Regions from separate parts of the Chryseobacterium sp. FR048 genome, predicted to be linked through region 3. Evidence: riboswitches for the same ligand, from Rfam matches in the RefSeq annotation. Region 3 holds a riboswitch; each other region holds the start of a gene.

Region 1 (5,974 bases), on a different contig from region 3:
TCTTAGGGGTGAGCTCCCCTACCTTAGATTTTTCAAATTTCGGATTAATTAATTTGGAAGAATTAGATTGTTCATATTATAATAAAAATGGTTACACTGGGTCAATGGTGGGAGGCGCACAATATGCTGTTGGGAATTTAACCTCATTAAATTTATCCGGCCTTCCTAAACTTAAAATTTTAAGAGCATTTAACCAGCCCATTACATATGCAAATTTTACTGCTGCACCCAGTTTAGAAAATATAGATATTACCAATTCCTCTGGTTTTATGAATACTGTAGATGTAAGTAACCTGACCAATTTACATACTCTAAAAACAAATACAATTTTCACAAATTTTGATCCATATCCTAATTCCAGGGTATTAAAAAGCATTACAGCGGAAAATTGTACCGCTTTAGTGAATTTAGATTTTCAGACTCATCATTCTTTAGAATCACTTAATTTATACAATTGTTCCGGTTTACAATCTTTAATTCTTCCATCTTTTTATCAATCCTATTTTCCCAATTTAAGTTATTTAAATATTAAAAAGTGTTATTCTTTGAAGACATTGGAAGTTTCCAGAACTCCACTTACTTCTATAGATGCTTCAGACTGCTCACTTTTAGAAAATTTTTATTTAAGTTATGTAGACAATTTACTATTTGTTAATATTAAAAATAATTCTATAGAAACAAATACCTCATTTAATAATTACAATAGTAATTTATCTATGTGTGTAGATAATGCGCAACTTGCCAGTCTGCAAACGACTTATCCAGATATTACATTTACTTCAAATTGTGGATCTACATTAGGCACAGACTCTCATGATTTTGATAAAAATGAAATAAAATTATATCCAAATCCTGCAAAAGATTTTGTAGAATTAAAATCTAAAGAAAACATTAAGAATATTCAATTGTTTGATGAACAGGGGAGATTAATCATCAACAGAAATTATAATCAAAACCTCATCAAAATAGATTTATCTTCTCAAACCAGTGGTATTTATTTACTAAAAATAAAAACTGATACATCTGAATCTGCAAAGAAAATTATTAAAAAATAAATTATTGTCTGTTTATCTATCAATTCCGGCTTATCAATCCATATGAGTATTAGTCAGAAATTTCTTATTACAGGCTTTTTTTATCCATAATTTTCTTTAAAAATAAAAAAACTTGATAAAATAAAAACGGCGGAATCTTCGATTCCGCCGTTTTCCGTTAAAAAAAATCTAATTATTGAATATCGACTACATACATTGTTCCTTTATCTACCTTTCCTGTTTTAGGCAGAATTTTCGCCTTAGGATTACCGTTTCCATCATCTACCACTCCAAAATCATCATCATTGAAAACAGCCAGTTTATTATTTCCTAAATAAACGATTCCTTCAAATTTATCATGTTCATATCCCAGTTTTTTCACCAGATCCACTGCCAGTGTCTTTGAAACCGCTTTAATCCCTGCATTGGTAATTTCATCCCATGAACATTGCTCCAAAGCTTTACCGTTTATCTTCATTCCGTCTACAGCGTTAATGTCTGTTCCGGTTACATCTGTAGCATTGGCCAGGTTGATTCTGTATACTTTTTTAATACCTCCCTGAGATCCGAAATTACCGTCTCTTTCGATCACTAAAAATTCATTATTGCTTAATGCTGTAATATCGCACACTGAGTCAGAAGCTCCACCATCCTGTCTGTATAGAAACTGTTTGGTCTGTCCTGTATTAGTATCAAATGTCACAATTCTTGTGAGCGTGGTATTGGTTGCCAGTGCCTTTGTAGGGACAAACATCATCGACTGTATGGTACCTACCAGCGTTCTTCCGTCCGGGGTCATACAAAGTCCTTCCATTCCTCTATTGGCTCTTCTTTTGGCCAGCACGGCAGGCAATTTTCGGGGTCCGGTATTCACACCGATCGGGCTTATTCTCTCCATCTCCATTCCTTCTGCACTGTAATGAACGATATGAGGGCCATATTCATCAGAAACCCAGAATGTACCATCCGGTGCAGCCACGATACTCTCACTGTCTAATCCATAATTATCCGTTCCTAAGATATTTCCCGAAGCATCATAGGCAATTTCTCCTGTACTTCCCATACCTACAGGGTTTGGAAGGCCTGTGATAGGTTTTCCGGCTGGATTTTTAAGCTTTATATATTTGATCACTTCAATATTTCCGTCTGCATTCACTTTGAAATGCATAATGGTAGGTGTAAAATCAGGAGTAAGGAATTTCTTCCCGTTCAGATAATCCGTATTAGGACCTCTGTCTGTAATGACATAAAACTCACCTTTTCTGGTAGGATGGGCTGCTGCCCCGGAACCAAACCCGCCATTGATCACATCTACCCCATTGATGGTAGCCAGTTTAGTGAACGGAAATTCCTGAGGAAGTTTAGAATAATTGATGGCAATATCCTGGTTGTTCAGCGTATCGTCATCTTTACATGATGCCAATGCAGCCAACATCAAAACAGATAATAGTAGTTTTTTCATATTCTCTTTTATGGCTGCGAAAATATACATTGATTGTAAACTGATCTTGAATATAATGATAATTGTATTTTAACAATAGAACCTGTAAAATGAATTCAATATAAACATTAATACATCGAATTACAATCTGAAAATACAAACAGAAACCCAAATTATTTATGAATTTATAAAAAAACTCTTCTCTAACAACATACTGAGCCCTTTAATAACAGAAAACCGCATTATAATTCACAAAATGAACCTCAAAAATTTATATGATATATTTGCAGCGTTTTTAAGGTTGAACATCGTTCATTAATAGGGAATCAAGTGAGAATACCATTCAATTCTTGAGCTGTACCCGCAACTGTAAGCTGTTTTACCTGTAGCTATATAATACCACTGAGCCAATTGCTTGGGAAGGTTTGCTATAGGATGTGAGCCAGGAGACCTGCCTTGAATACATTTTAACTTCAGGAAGACATGTATGTTTTTTCTGTCTATAAGTTTCGGGAATAAAACTTTAATTTAATTATATCATGAGAAAAATCTATTTCTTCTTCTTACTGCTTAGTATGCAGTTTTTCTTCGCCCAATTTACAGAAAACGACATTAAATTCTGGGTGGGAACAGGTTCTAAAAAGGCTTATTTCATTGCCGATTTCAATGACAACAACAGTCCAAAATCTTATGCATGGGGGTATCGTTTTGATGCTAACAATTTAAACGCGGAAGACATGATCAATGCTATTATATCTGCAGAACCTAAAATGGAAGCGGATATTCCTTCAGGATTTCTATACAGTTTCAAATACAATCATCATGCCCCAAGCACCGATGATAGTTGGATAACCTGGACTGGCCTAAGTGCCGGGAATATGTCTAATCAAAATAATGGCGTAGGATATACAACTTTAAAAGATGGGCTATGGTTTGGGATCAAATATGGTTTGGATGATGTGAATATTCCTCCTTCCACTCCTGTTCCTGCCTACAGCTCTCAATGGTATACTTCATCTCAGATTACCAACTGGATTGGAACCGGAACCAATAAAAGTCTTGTTGTTCTAGATTTTGGAACCAATAGCTCAAACGGTAATGCCCATTCTTTTGTTTTTGGAATCAAATACAACGGTACCTTAACAGCTGAGCAGGCACTACAGCTGATCCAGTCTCAGACTTCTTATTTTAATTTTACATCAGCCAACAATCAGGTTTCTACTCTTTCATTAAACAGCTTTACCGGAAATACTTCCGGATCAGGTAGCTGGAAAGTGTACAAAGGAAAAGATCTGTCGAGCTGGCAGAAAAAAAACAATCTATCTCAAATTCAATTAGGTAATAATGACTGGCTGGGCTTAAGTTTTGGAGAAAGAAGACCGTTTACCCCTACAGAAGCAGCCAATGCTACGCTGGGAGTTTCTCAGGTCAATAAGAAAATTGTGGGTGTTTATCCTAATCCGGCAAGTGATTTTATCAAGATCGAAACTTCAGAAAACCTGAAAGAGGTGAATGTTTATTCTGTGACGGGTCAGAAAGTGATGACTTCACAGGCTTCAAAAATCAATATTCAGGCTTTAAATAAAGGAATTTATTTTGTTGAGATTAAAACTTCTGAAAGTTCTACAATCCACAAGATGATTAAGAAATAAAAAAGCACTCTTGAGGTGATTTTTTGGGAGGGAGTGACAAACTTCTGCACAAAAAGTGCTGTTACCATTGCCTGAATTGGCTTTATTTTTTTAGCCACGAATGCACGAATTTTTTATTAGTACATTCTAAGACATCTGCAAATTATATCTTGTTAAATTGATAAAAGGTTCGTCTCTTTTTACAACAGCAAACCTTCTATAGACAAGGTTCCAAAATACTGCATTAATAATAGAATTATGTTCTCTGCTATTTTATTCGTGCATTCGTGGCAAAACAAAAAACGCATCCATTGGATGCGTTTTTATATATGATTCTAAGATCAATTATTTTTTCTCAGCTCTCTGTAGAACCTCATCTACCATTCCAAAGCTCTTCGCTTCTTCTGAAGTCATCCAATAATCTCTGTCAGAAGATTTCTCTACCCACTCATAAGGCTGTCCTGAATGGTGAGCGATAATGTCATAAAGCTCCTGCTTCAATTTCAACATCTCTCTAAGGTTGATCTCCATATCAGAAGCTACTCCCTGAGCACCTCCTGAAGGCTGGTGGATCATTACTCTTGAATGCTTAAGCGCAGAACGTTTTCCTTTTTCTCCGGCAACCAATAATACAGCTCCCATTGAAGCGGCCATTCCTGTACAGATTGTTGCCACATCAGGCTTGATGATCTGCATAGTGTCATAAATACCTAAACCGGCATATACGCTACCACCAGGCGAGTTGATATAGATCTGAATATCTTTTGAAGGGTCTGCACTCTCAAGGAATAAAAGCTGTGCCGTAACGATGTTGGCTACCTGATCATCAATTCCTGTTCCCAGGAAGATAATTCTGTCCATCATCAAACGGGAGAAAACGTCCATCTGAGCAACGTTCAATCTTCTTTCTTCCATGATGTACGGAGTAAGGTTCGTTGGACCATACATTCCCATATACTGATCGGTAACAAGACCGTTGTTTCCTAAATGTTTTACAGAGAAGTCTCTGAATTCCTTTTTAATGTCCATATTTCTATTATGTATTATTTTAACTAATATTTTCGAAGTTTAAATTACAATATTTATTCCTAAAATTTTATAGGACTTTTTGTCACAGAATCTTAGCAAACCTTGTCTCTAAACTACCTTCTTCGATCTACATAGATACCTTTGATGGGTGAATACTCGATAATATTACTCAGTCTTATCGAAGCCTGTTTCAGCAAAGTAATCTTTTTGATCAGCTCATAGTACTTCATTTCATCGGTATTGCTGTACTGATCGAGTTCTTTTGCCGTTTCAGTAATCAGATAATCAATATATCTGTACTTGTGCAGCAATACATCTCCCTGAATCTGATCAGCCACTTTATCTCCATAATTGGGCGGATAAATGTTTCTGGAAGCCCAGTTTTCAAGCTCATCCAACGGCATCAGAGCATCCACGACTTTACTGGTGATCTCTTCGTCCATAAAAGATACAAAAAAGTTTCCACTTCTCAGCTCATCTTTCTGAATCCCCTCCCTTACCTGATTGATAATGATCTCATTTTCTTTGACTAAAAATGTATACTGCTCTTCTTCAAAATGATGAAGGATCTCCTCAATGACTGTAATCTGGTATTCTTCATTCTGCTCGTTTCTTCGCTTCAGAATTATATCTCCAAACATCAGCATATGATCAACCAGCTTATTCTCCATAAACAGGACATCAAACAGGAAAGGATCTTCTCTTTCCTTATCCGGTGGGACAATCTCCATCTTGGGAGCCGCCTTTTCCTTTTGCTGCTGCTGAACGTGATGGGTCTGATTCTGGGTAATCTGCTTCTGAACATCCAGTTCATTGAAAAGACTCTGCTCAGAGAGTCC
Region 2 (5,974 bases), on a different contig from region 3:
GAAATACGGGGATAAAGTTCTGGTCCAGATAGAATGATCCCGATACATCAGCAAACCTGAATTCAAAAATATCACGCTCCGTATCCATTTGAAATGGGGAATAACAAGCCGTCCGGATTTCTTCATCAGCGTCACAGTCTGAAGCTGTTTTCTGAATTAACTCGGCCCCACTTTTATTCATCCGCATAGCCGCCAGCTCATCGGTCAATCCATTGACAGTTCTTGTAATAACACCGCCGGCATTGACCACCCAGGTCATTCCTACATCGTTGGGCAGATCATCTACTTTTACACCTGCACCACTATATAAAATACTGACATCGGTACTTAATTTATTGGCTTTATAGGTAAATAAAGGAATATTGACATTAGCACTTCCGGTATGTTCATTTTCAGATGTCACATTGGTTGCTTTCACAAAAGAGAAAGACTGTGGACTTGGGGGAATAAAACCTGCCTGTGAAAATGCCCATAGAGAATTGCAAAACATCCAAACGAGGAATAGATTCGATAATGTTTTTTTCATGATTATTAGTTTCTTATTTCTTAATTAGTTTAGCCTTACAGCTGTTCTTGTTATTGTCTTTTGGAGATCAGGTAAGGGCAGATATGCCCAGAACTGCGCATAAAGTACATGCGCTGAGACTTGTTTTTTCATTACTGTGTTTTTTTTAAAGTTAATAGTTTTTTTTGCAAATTTATCTTTTAACGCTTAAAAGCAAAATTAATTGTATTTAATACAAACAATCAATACCTATTTATAGATATTCAATATTAATACCTCAATTCTCATGATCTATGCAAAGCTACTTCTGTATTGCGACAGAACCTGTCGCATTATAAATTTGTTCTTTATATTCCAAGTTGAGACCTGAGATTCTTTTTTAAAGCTTATATACCTTCATAATTCGCTTCGCTTTAACACCATAAAACGTTTTAACTTCTTCTATTTTTATACAATAAAAAGAGGCAACCCCAAAGAATTGCCTCCCAACATAAAATGTTTATTGAAATATTTTAAACTGCATACTCTACAGAAGCCTCTTTAGCAGCAGCTACCATTGCGATCAGAGCTTTTTCGGTTTCTTCCCAATGTCTGGTTTTCAATCCGCAGTCGGGGTTTACCCAAAGCTGATTGGCCGGGATTACATCCTGAGCTTTTTTCAGCAGCTCCACCATCTCTTCTTTGGACGGAACTCTTGGCGAATGAATGTCATAAACCCCGGGACCTATTTCATTCGGGTATTTGAAATCGGCAAAAGCGTTCAGAAGTTCCATCTGGGAGCGGGAACATTCAATGGTGATGACGTCAGCATCCATATCTGCTATATTTTCGATAATATCATTGAATTCGGAATAGCACATATGAGTATGGATCTGCGTAGCGTCTTCCACTCCACTTGCTGAAATTCTGAAAGCTTCTACCGCCCATTTCAGATAAGTCTGCCAGCCGTCTTTTCTTAAAGGAAGCCCTTCTCTGATGGCCGGTTCATCGATCTGGATAATTCTGATGCCTGCTTTTTCCAGATCCACTACTTCATCGCGGATCGCCAAAGCAATTTGTTTACAGGTTTCTGAACGGGGCTGATCATCACGGACGAAAGACCACTGCAGGATCGTCACTGGACCTGTCAGCATTCCTTTCACCCATTTATCAGTCTGCGATTGTGCATATTGAGACCAGTAAACCGTCATAGGTGTTGGTCTGGAAACATCACCAAATATGACAGGAGGTTTCACGCAGCGGCTTCCATAGCTCTGTACCCAGCCGTTTTTGGTGAATACAAAGCCTTCCAGCTGTTCCCCGAAATATTCCACCATGTCATTCCTTTCAAATTCTCCGTGCACCAGTACATCAATTCCGATGTCTTCCTGCCAGCGGATCGTTCTTTGGGTCTCTTCTTTCAGTAAGGTATCATATTGTTCCGAAGTCAGATTTCCTTTTTTGAATTGTGCCCTCCAGCTTCTTACTTCTGCCGTTTGCGGAAATGAACCAATGGTAGTGGTAGGAAATAAAGGAAGCTTTAATATTTTCTGCTGCTCTTCTTTACGGATTTTAAAAACATTATTCCTTTGAGCCTCTTTTTCAGTAATCGCCCCGGCTCTCTGTTTTACCTGATTATTATGAATGAGAGACGATGTCTTTCTATGGGCAACCGCTTTCTTATTTTCTTCAAAATCAGTAAGAATATCTTTATTTCCGGTTCCTTCAGCAAGTTCTTTAAGAGCAACAACTTCTTTTACTTTCTGCCTGGCAAATGCCAGCCAGTTTTTGATTTCCGGATTAAGTTCTGTTTCAAAATCAAGATCGCACGGAGCATGAAGGAGTGAGCAGGACGGCGCTATAAATATTCTTTCATGGCCTACTTTTTCGATTGCTTTTGTAATGAAATTCAGTGATTTTTCATAATCGTTTTTCCAGATATTCCGTCCATCAACAAGGCCCAGTGACAGGCTTAAATGTTCAGGAATTACATTCAAAACTTCTTCCAGCTGCTCAGGATTTCTGACAAGATCTATATGCAGTACATTCACCGGAATTGAGACTGCAAGGGATAGATTATCCTTTAAGCCATCAAAATAAGTGGCAACAATCAGTTTTAGCTTCGGGAATTTTTTTCTGATTTCGGAATAGATAGACTGATAGGTTTCTTTTGTTTTCTCCGATATATCCAATGCTAGAAACGGTTCATCAAACTGAATCCATTCGGCGCCCTGCTCCTGAAGCCTTGTTAAAATTTCAATATAAACAGGAAGAAGATTTCCAGCCAGTTCCAGTTTATCAAAACCGTCCTCTTTTTCTTTCCCTAAAAGAAGATAAGAAACAGGCCCGATGATGACCGGCTTTGCATTGATTCCGGCCTGTTTTGCTCCTGCAAATTCATTAAAAATTTTATCTGAGCTTAGTTTAAACTGTTGATTTTTATAAAACTCAGGAACGATATAATGATAATTGGTATCGAACCATTTGGTCATTTCCATGGCCGTAATATCCAGCCCATCTTTCTGGTAACCTCTGGCCATAGCAAAATAAAGATCCAGTTCGGTGCTGTTTTTTTTAAGTGCTATTTCATGGTAACGTTTCGGGATAGCACCTACAATTAAGCTCATATCCAAAACCTGATCATAATAGGAAAAATCGTTACACGGAATAAGGTCTATACCGGCTTCTTTCTGAATGTTCCAGTTTTGGTTACAGATATTCCTTCCCACGGTAAGAAGCTCTTCCAAAACAATTTTACCTGACCAATACTGCTCGCAGGCTTTTTTAAGTTCTCTTTTGCTACCAATACGCGGATAGCCCAGAATGTGAGTTTGCATTTTTTACAATTTTTTAGTTAAACTTAATGGTAAAGCTCTTTGAAATGCTTCGTAATGCTTTTACAGAAATTCACAGGCTCACAGCGACATACCCGGCAATACAAATTCTCTTAAAAGAAAATGCATATCCATTATATCATCTGTATGACCCAGGCTTCAGACCGCGAAAGCATTGTCAATTCAGTAAAGGCAGGTCTCCTGACTTGTAACGGCTTCTATCATCCTTCCCGCTTCTGGCAGTGGATATGCGTGGATAGAAACCTTTGTGTGTTACTTACAGTTGCGCGACAGCTCGTGATTCTCACACGATTCCCTATTAATCTACCTTAAGTAAAACCTTTCCTGTTTGATGAAGTATAAAGAACTGTATCTTTTGTCTATATCAATCGATACTTTCAAAAGATTTTAATTTTGTGTAAAATTAATTATACAGAATAAACAAATAACAAACATGATAAAATTAAGCAAATTAAACTTAAAAATAAATTTGAAACAGAATATAATTCTGTAAATTTGATCGTTTTTATACTCTTAAAGAATAATATTCTGTGGAAGAACTTGATAATAAAGATGTACAGTTACTGAGACTGCTTCAAAAAAATGCTAAACTGACCGTTAAAGAGCTTGCCAAAGAAGTCAACCTCTCTCCTTCCCCTGTTTTTGAAAGGGTAAAAAGACTTGAGCAGGAAGGCTACGTAAAAAGGTATGCAGCTGTATTGGATGCTGAAAAACTCAACCGTGGATTTACAGTTTTCTGTCAGATCAAATTAAAGATTCACGACCGATCTGTGGGCTATGATTTTGTGAATGAAATTCTGGAAATTGAAGAAGTTGCCGAATGCTACAATATCTCCGGAGATTTTGATTTCCTTCTGAAAGTTCAGGTTCGGGATATGAAACATTATCAGGATTTTGTATTTAACAAACTGGGCTCGGTAGATTCTATCGGGAGTACACATAGCACATTTGTAATGGCTGAAGTGAAAAACAATCATGGCCTGACCATATAAATAATCTCATTCATTTTTTTACCACATCATTCTTCGATCCATTTCCGGAAAGAGGCAGTATTGCTCTGACTTGTGATCAGGTGGCCTTGAAAGCCTTTTATCTGAAGGGCCAGTGTATTTTTATTATAGCGTTCTATTTTCTCAACGTGCTTTTTCTGGACAAGCTGTCCCCGGTTGATTCTAAAAAAAGAGATTGGGTCAAGTTGATTTTCAATCTACTTTAAAGTAGACTCATTCAGCGGATGCTTTTTACCTGCCGTATCAATAGCAAAGACAATTCCTTCTTCCGCCTCAAAAAAAAGAATATCTTCAGTGTTGACAAAGTAGATTCCCTGATGGGTACTCACTGTAAAGCGGCTTTTATATTTTTTTTCCGGATTAGACTGACTCAGCATCTGTTGAAGCTGGCTCAAAACATCGGTTTTTCCTAATGCCTGATCTCTCAGCAACATGAATTTATCCCAGACCTTTTTGAAGCGGTCCTGAGAAAAAGGTTTTAAAAGATATTCAATTCCATTGGTTTCAAAAGCATTCATCCAAAACTGATCGTAGGCTGTCGTGAAGATGACAGGACAAGTGATCTCCACCTGTTCATAAATAACAAGCTATAATTGAGTCCATTGACAGAATCATTGGACTCAATTATTTCTATATGCTTTTATATTAAGTTTCTGGATTTCAGTTCATCTTTCAAAGCCTGATTATCTTTTTTCCATGCATTGATGGTAAAAGCAACGAATACAAGTGGAAGCAGCGTAAAAATTCCTACTCCATTTTTTATGGTACTGTAAATCGCAACTCCAATTAAACATCCTAAGAGCACGGCATTCATTATTTTGCCGGATTGGATCTTTTTATTTTTATCCAGTAATTCCTGGTCAGTAAGCTCGTTTAATTTTTTCTCCATTATTTAAAGGTTTGGTTATTGTTTTTCCAGATTATATCGTCCTGAAGCTTCAGATCATTCATCTGTTTTATGAGTTTTAAAAATACAAAAAAGAGAATATAAACGGCATTAAATTCTTATTTACCTATACCTCTCTAAAAGCAATGAAGCTATAGTTACAGAGATCTACTCATTTTCAGTACCATAGCAATGAACACTCATTTTTTCAGTATATTTGATAGAGGATGAAAACCTCCAAAACTCTACGAAAATGATATACTCAATTTCAAATAAGAACATGCCTTTCCGCTTTCCATTGAATATGAAAGCCTTGTTTATCATGCTTTCCGGGATTATTATTATGATTGTAGGTTTACATATTTTTCAGGATTTCTGGGAATCAAAAAGAAGCGGATATACTTTCAGCTTCAGCGAATCATTATTATTTAAGAGCATATGGTTTCTCTATATTCCGATCCTGATGGTTTTGTACCAAAAGATAAGAAATACAGGTCTTCAGCATTTTACCAAAACGGCAATATTCATTGTATTCCCAATCATCATACACCTTACTATACTTCCCTGTATTGCTTCAATTGTGAGTCTTCTTTTCTATCAGGGAAGATATGATCTGTTTAAATTCTTTTCCTATATCATGACCCATGATTTTTATACAATGGTTCTGGTCTATACAGGGTTTGTCTTAGGTTATCAATATCTTTCAAACCGAAAACAGGAGGTTACCCCAACAGAAAAA
Region 3 (5,974 bases):
GTAAAGAATTGGCCAAGACCAATGATTCAGAATCTTCGCCTTTGCAAAAAGTAAAAAATTCAGGACAGAAGATTCTTGATATTTATATTCTTCCTGAAATTGCAGAAATCTCTGCCACTGAAAAAATTCCATTTTTCAATTTTAATTTTGTCTACGAAACAGCCTATTCTTTTCTGTTTCTGAATCCTATTTTCAAACCGCCGGTTTTTTAAGCAATACATATCACTATTTAACGATTCAGCCATAAAAGCAGGAAAGGATTAATCTTACCTGAATGCACTTAATATGTGCAGTATTGTCACTTAAAAATTTAAGTGTTAAACATCTTTTGTGCCTTTTGTGGTTGAATTTGGATGCTTCAGGCATTCAAAAACTATCTATTGTATTTATCCAACTTAAAAAATCAACAATGAAAATTTATAAATTTTTATCACTATTCTTTATTGCCTTTACTTTATTCACTTTTTCATCCTGTGATAGCAGCAGGGATGATGAAAATGCCCAGGATACCACTCCCGGAAACCTGCAGATCAAATTTGAAAATGGATTCAACAATTTAGGAAATATCGTTTTGAACCAGACTGTACAGACTTCTTCACAGGGACAGAAACATAATTTCTCTGCATTAAAATATGTAATCAGTAATATCGCTCTGATCGATGAAAACGGAAATGAATTTAAATACAATGAAAATAACCCTGATAAAGGAGCTTTTATCGTAGATCAGGCGGATGCAGTAGCCGGTGTGGTATATCTGAATCTCGATGGCATTCCGAAAAATAATTATAAAAAAATAAAATTCGGATTAGGAATCAGCCAGAAAGCTTATCTGCTGGGACAGGACGGTCAGGCGGAATTCTGGACTAAAGCCAAGCAGAAAGGAATGTCGTGGTCATGGGCGGCTGGCTATGTCTTTGTAAAGCTGGAAGGTAAATATGGTGCTGATAGCCCTTCTAAAGAATTTATGAATCATACCGGAAATATGGGCAATACAACAGCCAACAATACACCGGATCTATACCGTGAAATTACGTTGAATCTGCCAACCACAGCTAGAGTTACCGGGCAGATCCGTCCTTCTATTCATATTCTGGCAGATCTGAACCAGTTTCTGAGCGGAGAGAAAGCTCTTACGCTTACTGCCACTAATGATATGATGATGGGGTCCAGTGAACATCTGGTGAATGTGACCAATAATCTTACAAAAATGTTTAAAGTAGATCACGTTCACAATGATTAATTTTTCACTGAAAACGATATTCGTTCTACTGGCATTTTTATTAAGCTGTGTTTCCTGTTCCGATGAGGTGATACAGCCTTTAGAGAAAGATGAAGCTTACCAATTACAGTTTCCCTCTTACTTTCCTGATATGTCTTTTGATCAGACCTTAAATCCCGTGACCAAAAACGGGGTAGAGCTGGGAAGGAAATTATTCTATGAAGGCAGGCTTTCGAGAAATAATACGATTTCATGCGGTTTTTGCCACATTCAGGAAAATGCCTTTACCCATCATGGTCACACCGTAAGCCATGGGGTAGATGACAGGATCGGAATTAGGAATGCCCCGCCTATCCAGAATATGGCCTTTTTGAAAAAATATATGTGGGATGGAGTGATCCATAATCTGAATGAACAGCCGATAAGCCCCATTACAGATGTGAATGAAATGGACAGCTCTATTCCCGAGGCGATTTCAAAGATTAAGAATGATCAGAAGTATAAAAAGCTTTTTATGGCTGCGTATGGGGATGAAAACATGACAGGAGAGAGAATTTTAAAAGCATTATCTCAGTTTATGGCTTCACTGATCTCGGCAGATTCGAAATATGACAGATTCAGACAGGGGAAGGAGCAGCTTACTTCGGCAGAATCTCAGGGAATGGTATTGTTTAACCAGAAATGTGCATCCTGTCATAGTGGCGAACTCTTTACTGATGAGAGTTTCAGAAATACGGGAATGTATTATAATACCGAATTTAAAGATGCAGGAAGGTATCGCGTAACCCTGAACCAGGTAGATTGGATGAAATTCCGGGTGCCAAGTTTAAGAAATATCGAATATACCGCACCTTATATGCATGACGGAAGGTTTTATACCCTGGAAGCGGTACTCAATTTCTATTCGGACCAGGTGGAAGATAATCCCAATCTGGACCCACAGCTGAAACAAAACGGACATACGGGAATTGCCATGAACAGCCAGGATAAACAGTTGATTATTGCTTTCCTGAAAACATTGTCTGATAAAAGTTTTATATCCAATCCAAAATTTGCAGAATAATTTTAAAAAACATGAAGAAGATTATATGGTTAATAAGTCTGGTTTTATTTAGTTTAAGCCAGGCAAAGACAGTTAGAGACAGTGCTTATGTTGCTCAGAACAACTTCAGCAGGATCGATTTTTATGATGATTGTGATGCCTGTGGCTGCGCTGCGGGAAACGGTTCCTCCGGTTTTGAGTCTTTACTGAATCCACAGTTTATAGGGATCAAATACTTTGCACAGCATTATAAAGCAAAGGAGAATTTATTTGTGAAAGATCTTACCCAGGATCAGTATTTCAATACCTTACAGCTTTGGGGAAAAATTCCGGTGACGGAAAAATTGAGTGTGTATGCAAGCCTTCCTTTCCATTTTCATGAAAAAAAGACTATGCAGGGTGACATCGGCATTAATGGAATCGGAGATCTGAACCTGATGGGAATTTACAGATTGATGAACTCCAAAGATAATTCCCACCAGCTTAGCGGAGGCTTGGGAGTGAAAGTTCCTCTTGGTAAATTTGATGAAAAAGGAATATCCGGTGTCAACCCAAGTTTTCAGCTGGGAACCGGAAGTTGGGATTATCAGGCGGCTTTGAACTATAAGTTTCAGAAAAATAAAGTGGCAGTATTGATCAATACCGATTACACCATTAAATCCGAAAACAAAAAACATTATCGTTTCGGAAACCAATGGAACTATGCGGCCACAGGTTTTTATCAGATCGCAGGAAATGAAAAAACTATTTTTTCTGCTAAAACCGGGCTTCAGGGAGAAGTCTATGCTCAAAACAAACAATTTGGTGAAGGGCTGCCGAATACTGCCGGAAGTGCGTTGTACGGAAAGGTGGGATTTGAAGCTTCGTATAAAAAGTTCAGTTTGGGAAGTGAGCTCATGCTTCCTGTTTATACCCATCTGGCAGGAGGAGACATTGAGGCCAGATCAAGGTTCAGCATTTTTGTAAATATTGGAATATAGCCAATGAAGATGTTTTTTGCCACTAATTCACGAATAAAATGATACATTTTTATGATGACAAAAGAATCCTTTAAGGTGTAGTTTGTGTTTTGTTTTAGATCAAACGAATAAAATAATTCGTGCATTAGTGGCCAATAAAAGAGGTTGTTTCATTATTGAGATAACCTCTTTTTTAGTCTAAATATCAGGACCGGGATCTTGATGTCCCATTTTAATCATTTCTTTACTGAAAAGCGGTTTTTACAATCATTATATTTATAATATTGTGAATCATTTCGTTATTGATGAATATATATTAATAATTGTCTATCTTTGCCGAAATTTGGTGAGCCGTAAAAAGCTCTTAAAAGGGAATCCGGTGAAAATCCGGAACAGACCCGCTGCTGTAAGCTCCGCACCAAAGTTTTTGAAGAAAATATCCACTGTTTTTTTAATGGGAAGGATTTCAAAAATGGAGTAAGTCAGAAGACCTGCCAGAAAATTAAACGTTTGACGCTTTCGTGGAATAAAGCTTAGGACAACAATGATTCTGTGCAGTGACAGCTGTGCTTTGTCGTTGCTTTCTTATATCCATTAGCGTCATCATTATCCATGAATGAGCTAATGGTGGCAAAACTGATTACATCTCGACTTTATAAAATTGTTTTCACTGTGTTGGTGTTAACATCTCAACTCCTGTTTTCTCAAACCAGGAAAAAAGACAGCCTGAAGGAAGAAACCATTAAGGTGATCAGCCTTTACAAAAAGAATTTTAAAGAAATTATTCCGGCGCAAGTTATCCAGGGCGATCAGCTTGAAAGACTGAACAGTTATTCCGTTGCAGATGCCATACGATACTTTTCCGGAGTTCAGATCAAAGATTATGGCGGGATAGGAGGTTTAAAAACCATTAATATCCGAAGTCTGGGAAGCCAGCATGTAGGGGTTTTCTATGATGGTATTCAATTAGGAAATGCTCAGAACGGCCTGGTAGATCTTGGAAGATATTCTCTGGATGATCTGGAAGAAATATCTTTATATAACGGGCAGAAAAGCGAGATTTTTCAGCCTGCAAAGGATTTCGGTTCCTCGGGATCTATTTATCTGCAGCCCAGAATTCCCGTATTTAAAGGAACAAAGAAGACCAATCTTGTGATAAGAGCAAAAAGTGCTTCTATTGACCTTTTCAATCCGTCATTCCGGCTGGAGCAGAAAATCTCAGACAGGATCTCGGCAAGTGCCAGTGCAGAATTTCTGCAAAGTGACGGGATTTATAGATTTCGCTATGCCAAAAAATATCCGGATGGCCAGCAGGCTTATGATACCATAGCAAAAAGACAGGACTCAGACATCAGGGCAAAACGTTTCGAAACATCTGTAAACGGGACTTTAAATGACGGAAGCTGGACGATAAGAGGGTATGGCTATATTTCAGACCGGGGAATGCCTGCTCCTATTGTTAATGGTCGTTTTGGAGGCCGGGGAGCAAGACTTTCAGACGAAAATTATTTCGTACAGGCCAATTTGAAAAAGAAGCTGTTCCCCAGATTTGAGACACAGTTGAAAGCAAAATTTGCCTACGATTATACCCGCTTTATGGATACGGTTCGTTCGCAGTCAGTGATGCACACGGATAATACCTACATTCAAAGAGAAGTATATCTTTCTTCCTCCAACATCTATTCTATCACGCCCAATTGGGATGTCAGCTTAAGTGGAGACTTTCAGTATAATAATCTTAATGCTAATCTGGATAATTTCTCTTATCCTACCCGTTATACAACACTAGTGGCATTGGCAACAACCTATCAGTGGAACAGGTTCAAAATTCTGGGAAGTCTTTTGGGAACATTCACTTTTGAAGAAGTAAGAAAAAACAAAAGACCTGGAGACAGCAGAGAATGGACCCCGGCAGTTTTTATGAGCTATCAGCCTGAAACTATTCCGGAACTTACCCTCAGAGCCTTTTATAAAAGAATTTTCCGTCTGCCTACCTTTAATGATCTGTATTACACCAATATCGGAAATACCTATCTGAAGCCGGAATTTACCAATCAGTATGATGTAGGATTTACCTATCAGAAAAATTATGACAACCGTTTCTTTAAAAACTTTTATATAAAAGTAGATGGTTATTACAACAAAGTACAGGATAAAATCATAGCAGCACCTAACGGAAGCATGTTCCGATGGCTGATGATGAATCTTGGATTGGTTGAGATCATAGGCGCGGATGTGAATATCCGGACTGATGTACAGCTGGGACAGGTAAGACTAAGGCCATTGATTTCTTATACCTACCAAAGCGCAAGAGATGTGAGTGATCCGGAAGATACCTTCTATAAGAATCAGATTCCTTACACACCATGGCATAGCGGATCATTTAGCCTGATGGCAGATTATAAGGACTGGAGTTTCAATTACAGCGCGATGTACGTAGGAAAGCGGTATGATGTGAACCAGGACAATATTCAGTACAATTATGTACAACCCTGGTATACCCATGATCTGGCTGTTCAGAAAAAATTTAACTGGGCTAGTCATCAATTTAAAGTAAGCCTTGAAATGAATAATATTTTCAACCAGTATTATGATGTGGTGATCAACTATCCGATGCCGGGAAGAAACTTTAAACTTATTCTAAACTTCACCTTATGAGAAAACTAAACTTTTATCTTTTATTTTTTGTATTAGCTTTTCTTGCTTCGTGCCGTACGGATGATATTATTGTCCGTCAGGAAGTGGTAGAAGGGC

Evidence for each region. Region 3 has a riboswitch for cobalamin ahead of AC106K_RS15480 (TonB-dependent receptor plug domain-containing protein). Riboswitches for the same ligand answer to the same signal wherever they lie in the genome.
Region 1: another riboswitch for cobalamin. It lies ahead of AC106K_RS02565 (T9SS type A sorting domain-containing protein); the one in region 3 lies ahead of AC106K_RS15480 (TonB-dependent receptor plug domain-containing protein).
Region 2: another riboswitch for cobalamin. It lies ahead of metE (5-methyltetrahydropteroyltriglutamate--homocysteine S-methyltransferase); the one in region 3 lies ahead of AC106K_RS15480 (TonB-dependent receptor plug domain-containing protein).

The regions. Positions count from the first base shown of each region.
Region 1 covers NZ_JBXDSE010000001.1:590,632-596,605, forward strand. Annotated here, with positions in the region: gene AC106K_RS02555 (T9SS type A sorting domain-containing protein) at 1-1,055, shown strand, start outside; gene AC106K_RS02560 (esterase-like activity of phytase family protein) at 1,228-2,496, opposite strand; cobalamin riboswitch at 2,757-2,948, shown strand; gene AC106K_RS02565 (T9SS type A sorting domain-containing protein) at 3,015-4,127, shown strand; gene clpP (ATP-dependent Clp endopeptidase proteolytic subunit ClpP) at 4,452-5,135, opposite strand; gene dnaG (DNA primase) at 5,249-5,974, opposite strand, start outside.
Region 2 covers NZ_JBXDSE010000009.1:12,002-17,975, forward strand. Annotated here, with positions in the region: gene AC106K_RS22275 (hypothetical protein) at 1-526, opposite strand, end outside; gene metE (5-methyltetrahydropteroyltriglutamate--homocysteine S-methyltransferase) at 1,018-3,321, opposite strand; cobalamin riboswitch at 3,493-3,677, opposite strand; gene AC106K_RS22285 (Lrp/AsnC family transcriptional regulator) at 3,870-4,331, shown strand; gene AC106K_RS22290 (LytTR family transcriptional regulator DNA-binding domain-containing protein) at 4,358-4,546, opposite strand; gene AC106K_RS22295 (LytR/AlgR family response regulator transcription factor) at 4,547-4,918, opposite strand; gene AC106K_RS22300 (hypothetical protein) at 4,990-5,238, opposite strand; gene AC106K_RS22305 (LytTR family DNA-binding domain-containing protein) at 5,489-5,974, shown strand, end outside.
Region 3 covers NZ_JBXDSE010000005.1:147,824-153,797, reverse strand. Annotated here, with positions in the region: gene AC106K_RS15500 (hypothetical protein) at 1-212, shown strand, start outside; gene AC106K_RS15495 (MbnP family protein) at 410-1,240, shown strand; gene AC106K_RS15490 (cytochrome-c peroxidase) at 1,233-2,282, shown strand; gene AC106K_RS15485 (transporter) at 2,294-3,241, shown strand; cobalamin riboswitch at 3,548-3,733, shown strand; gene AC106K_RS15480 (TonB-dependent receptor plug domain-containing protein) at 3,893-5,878, shown strand; gene AC106K_RS15475 (YncE family protein) at 5,875-5,974, shown strand, end outside.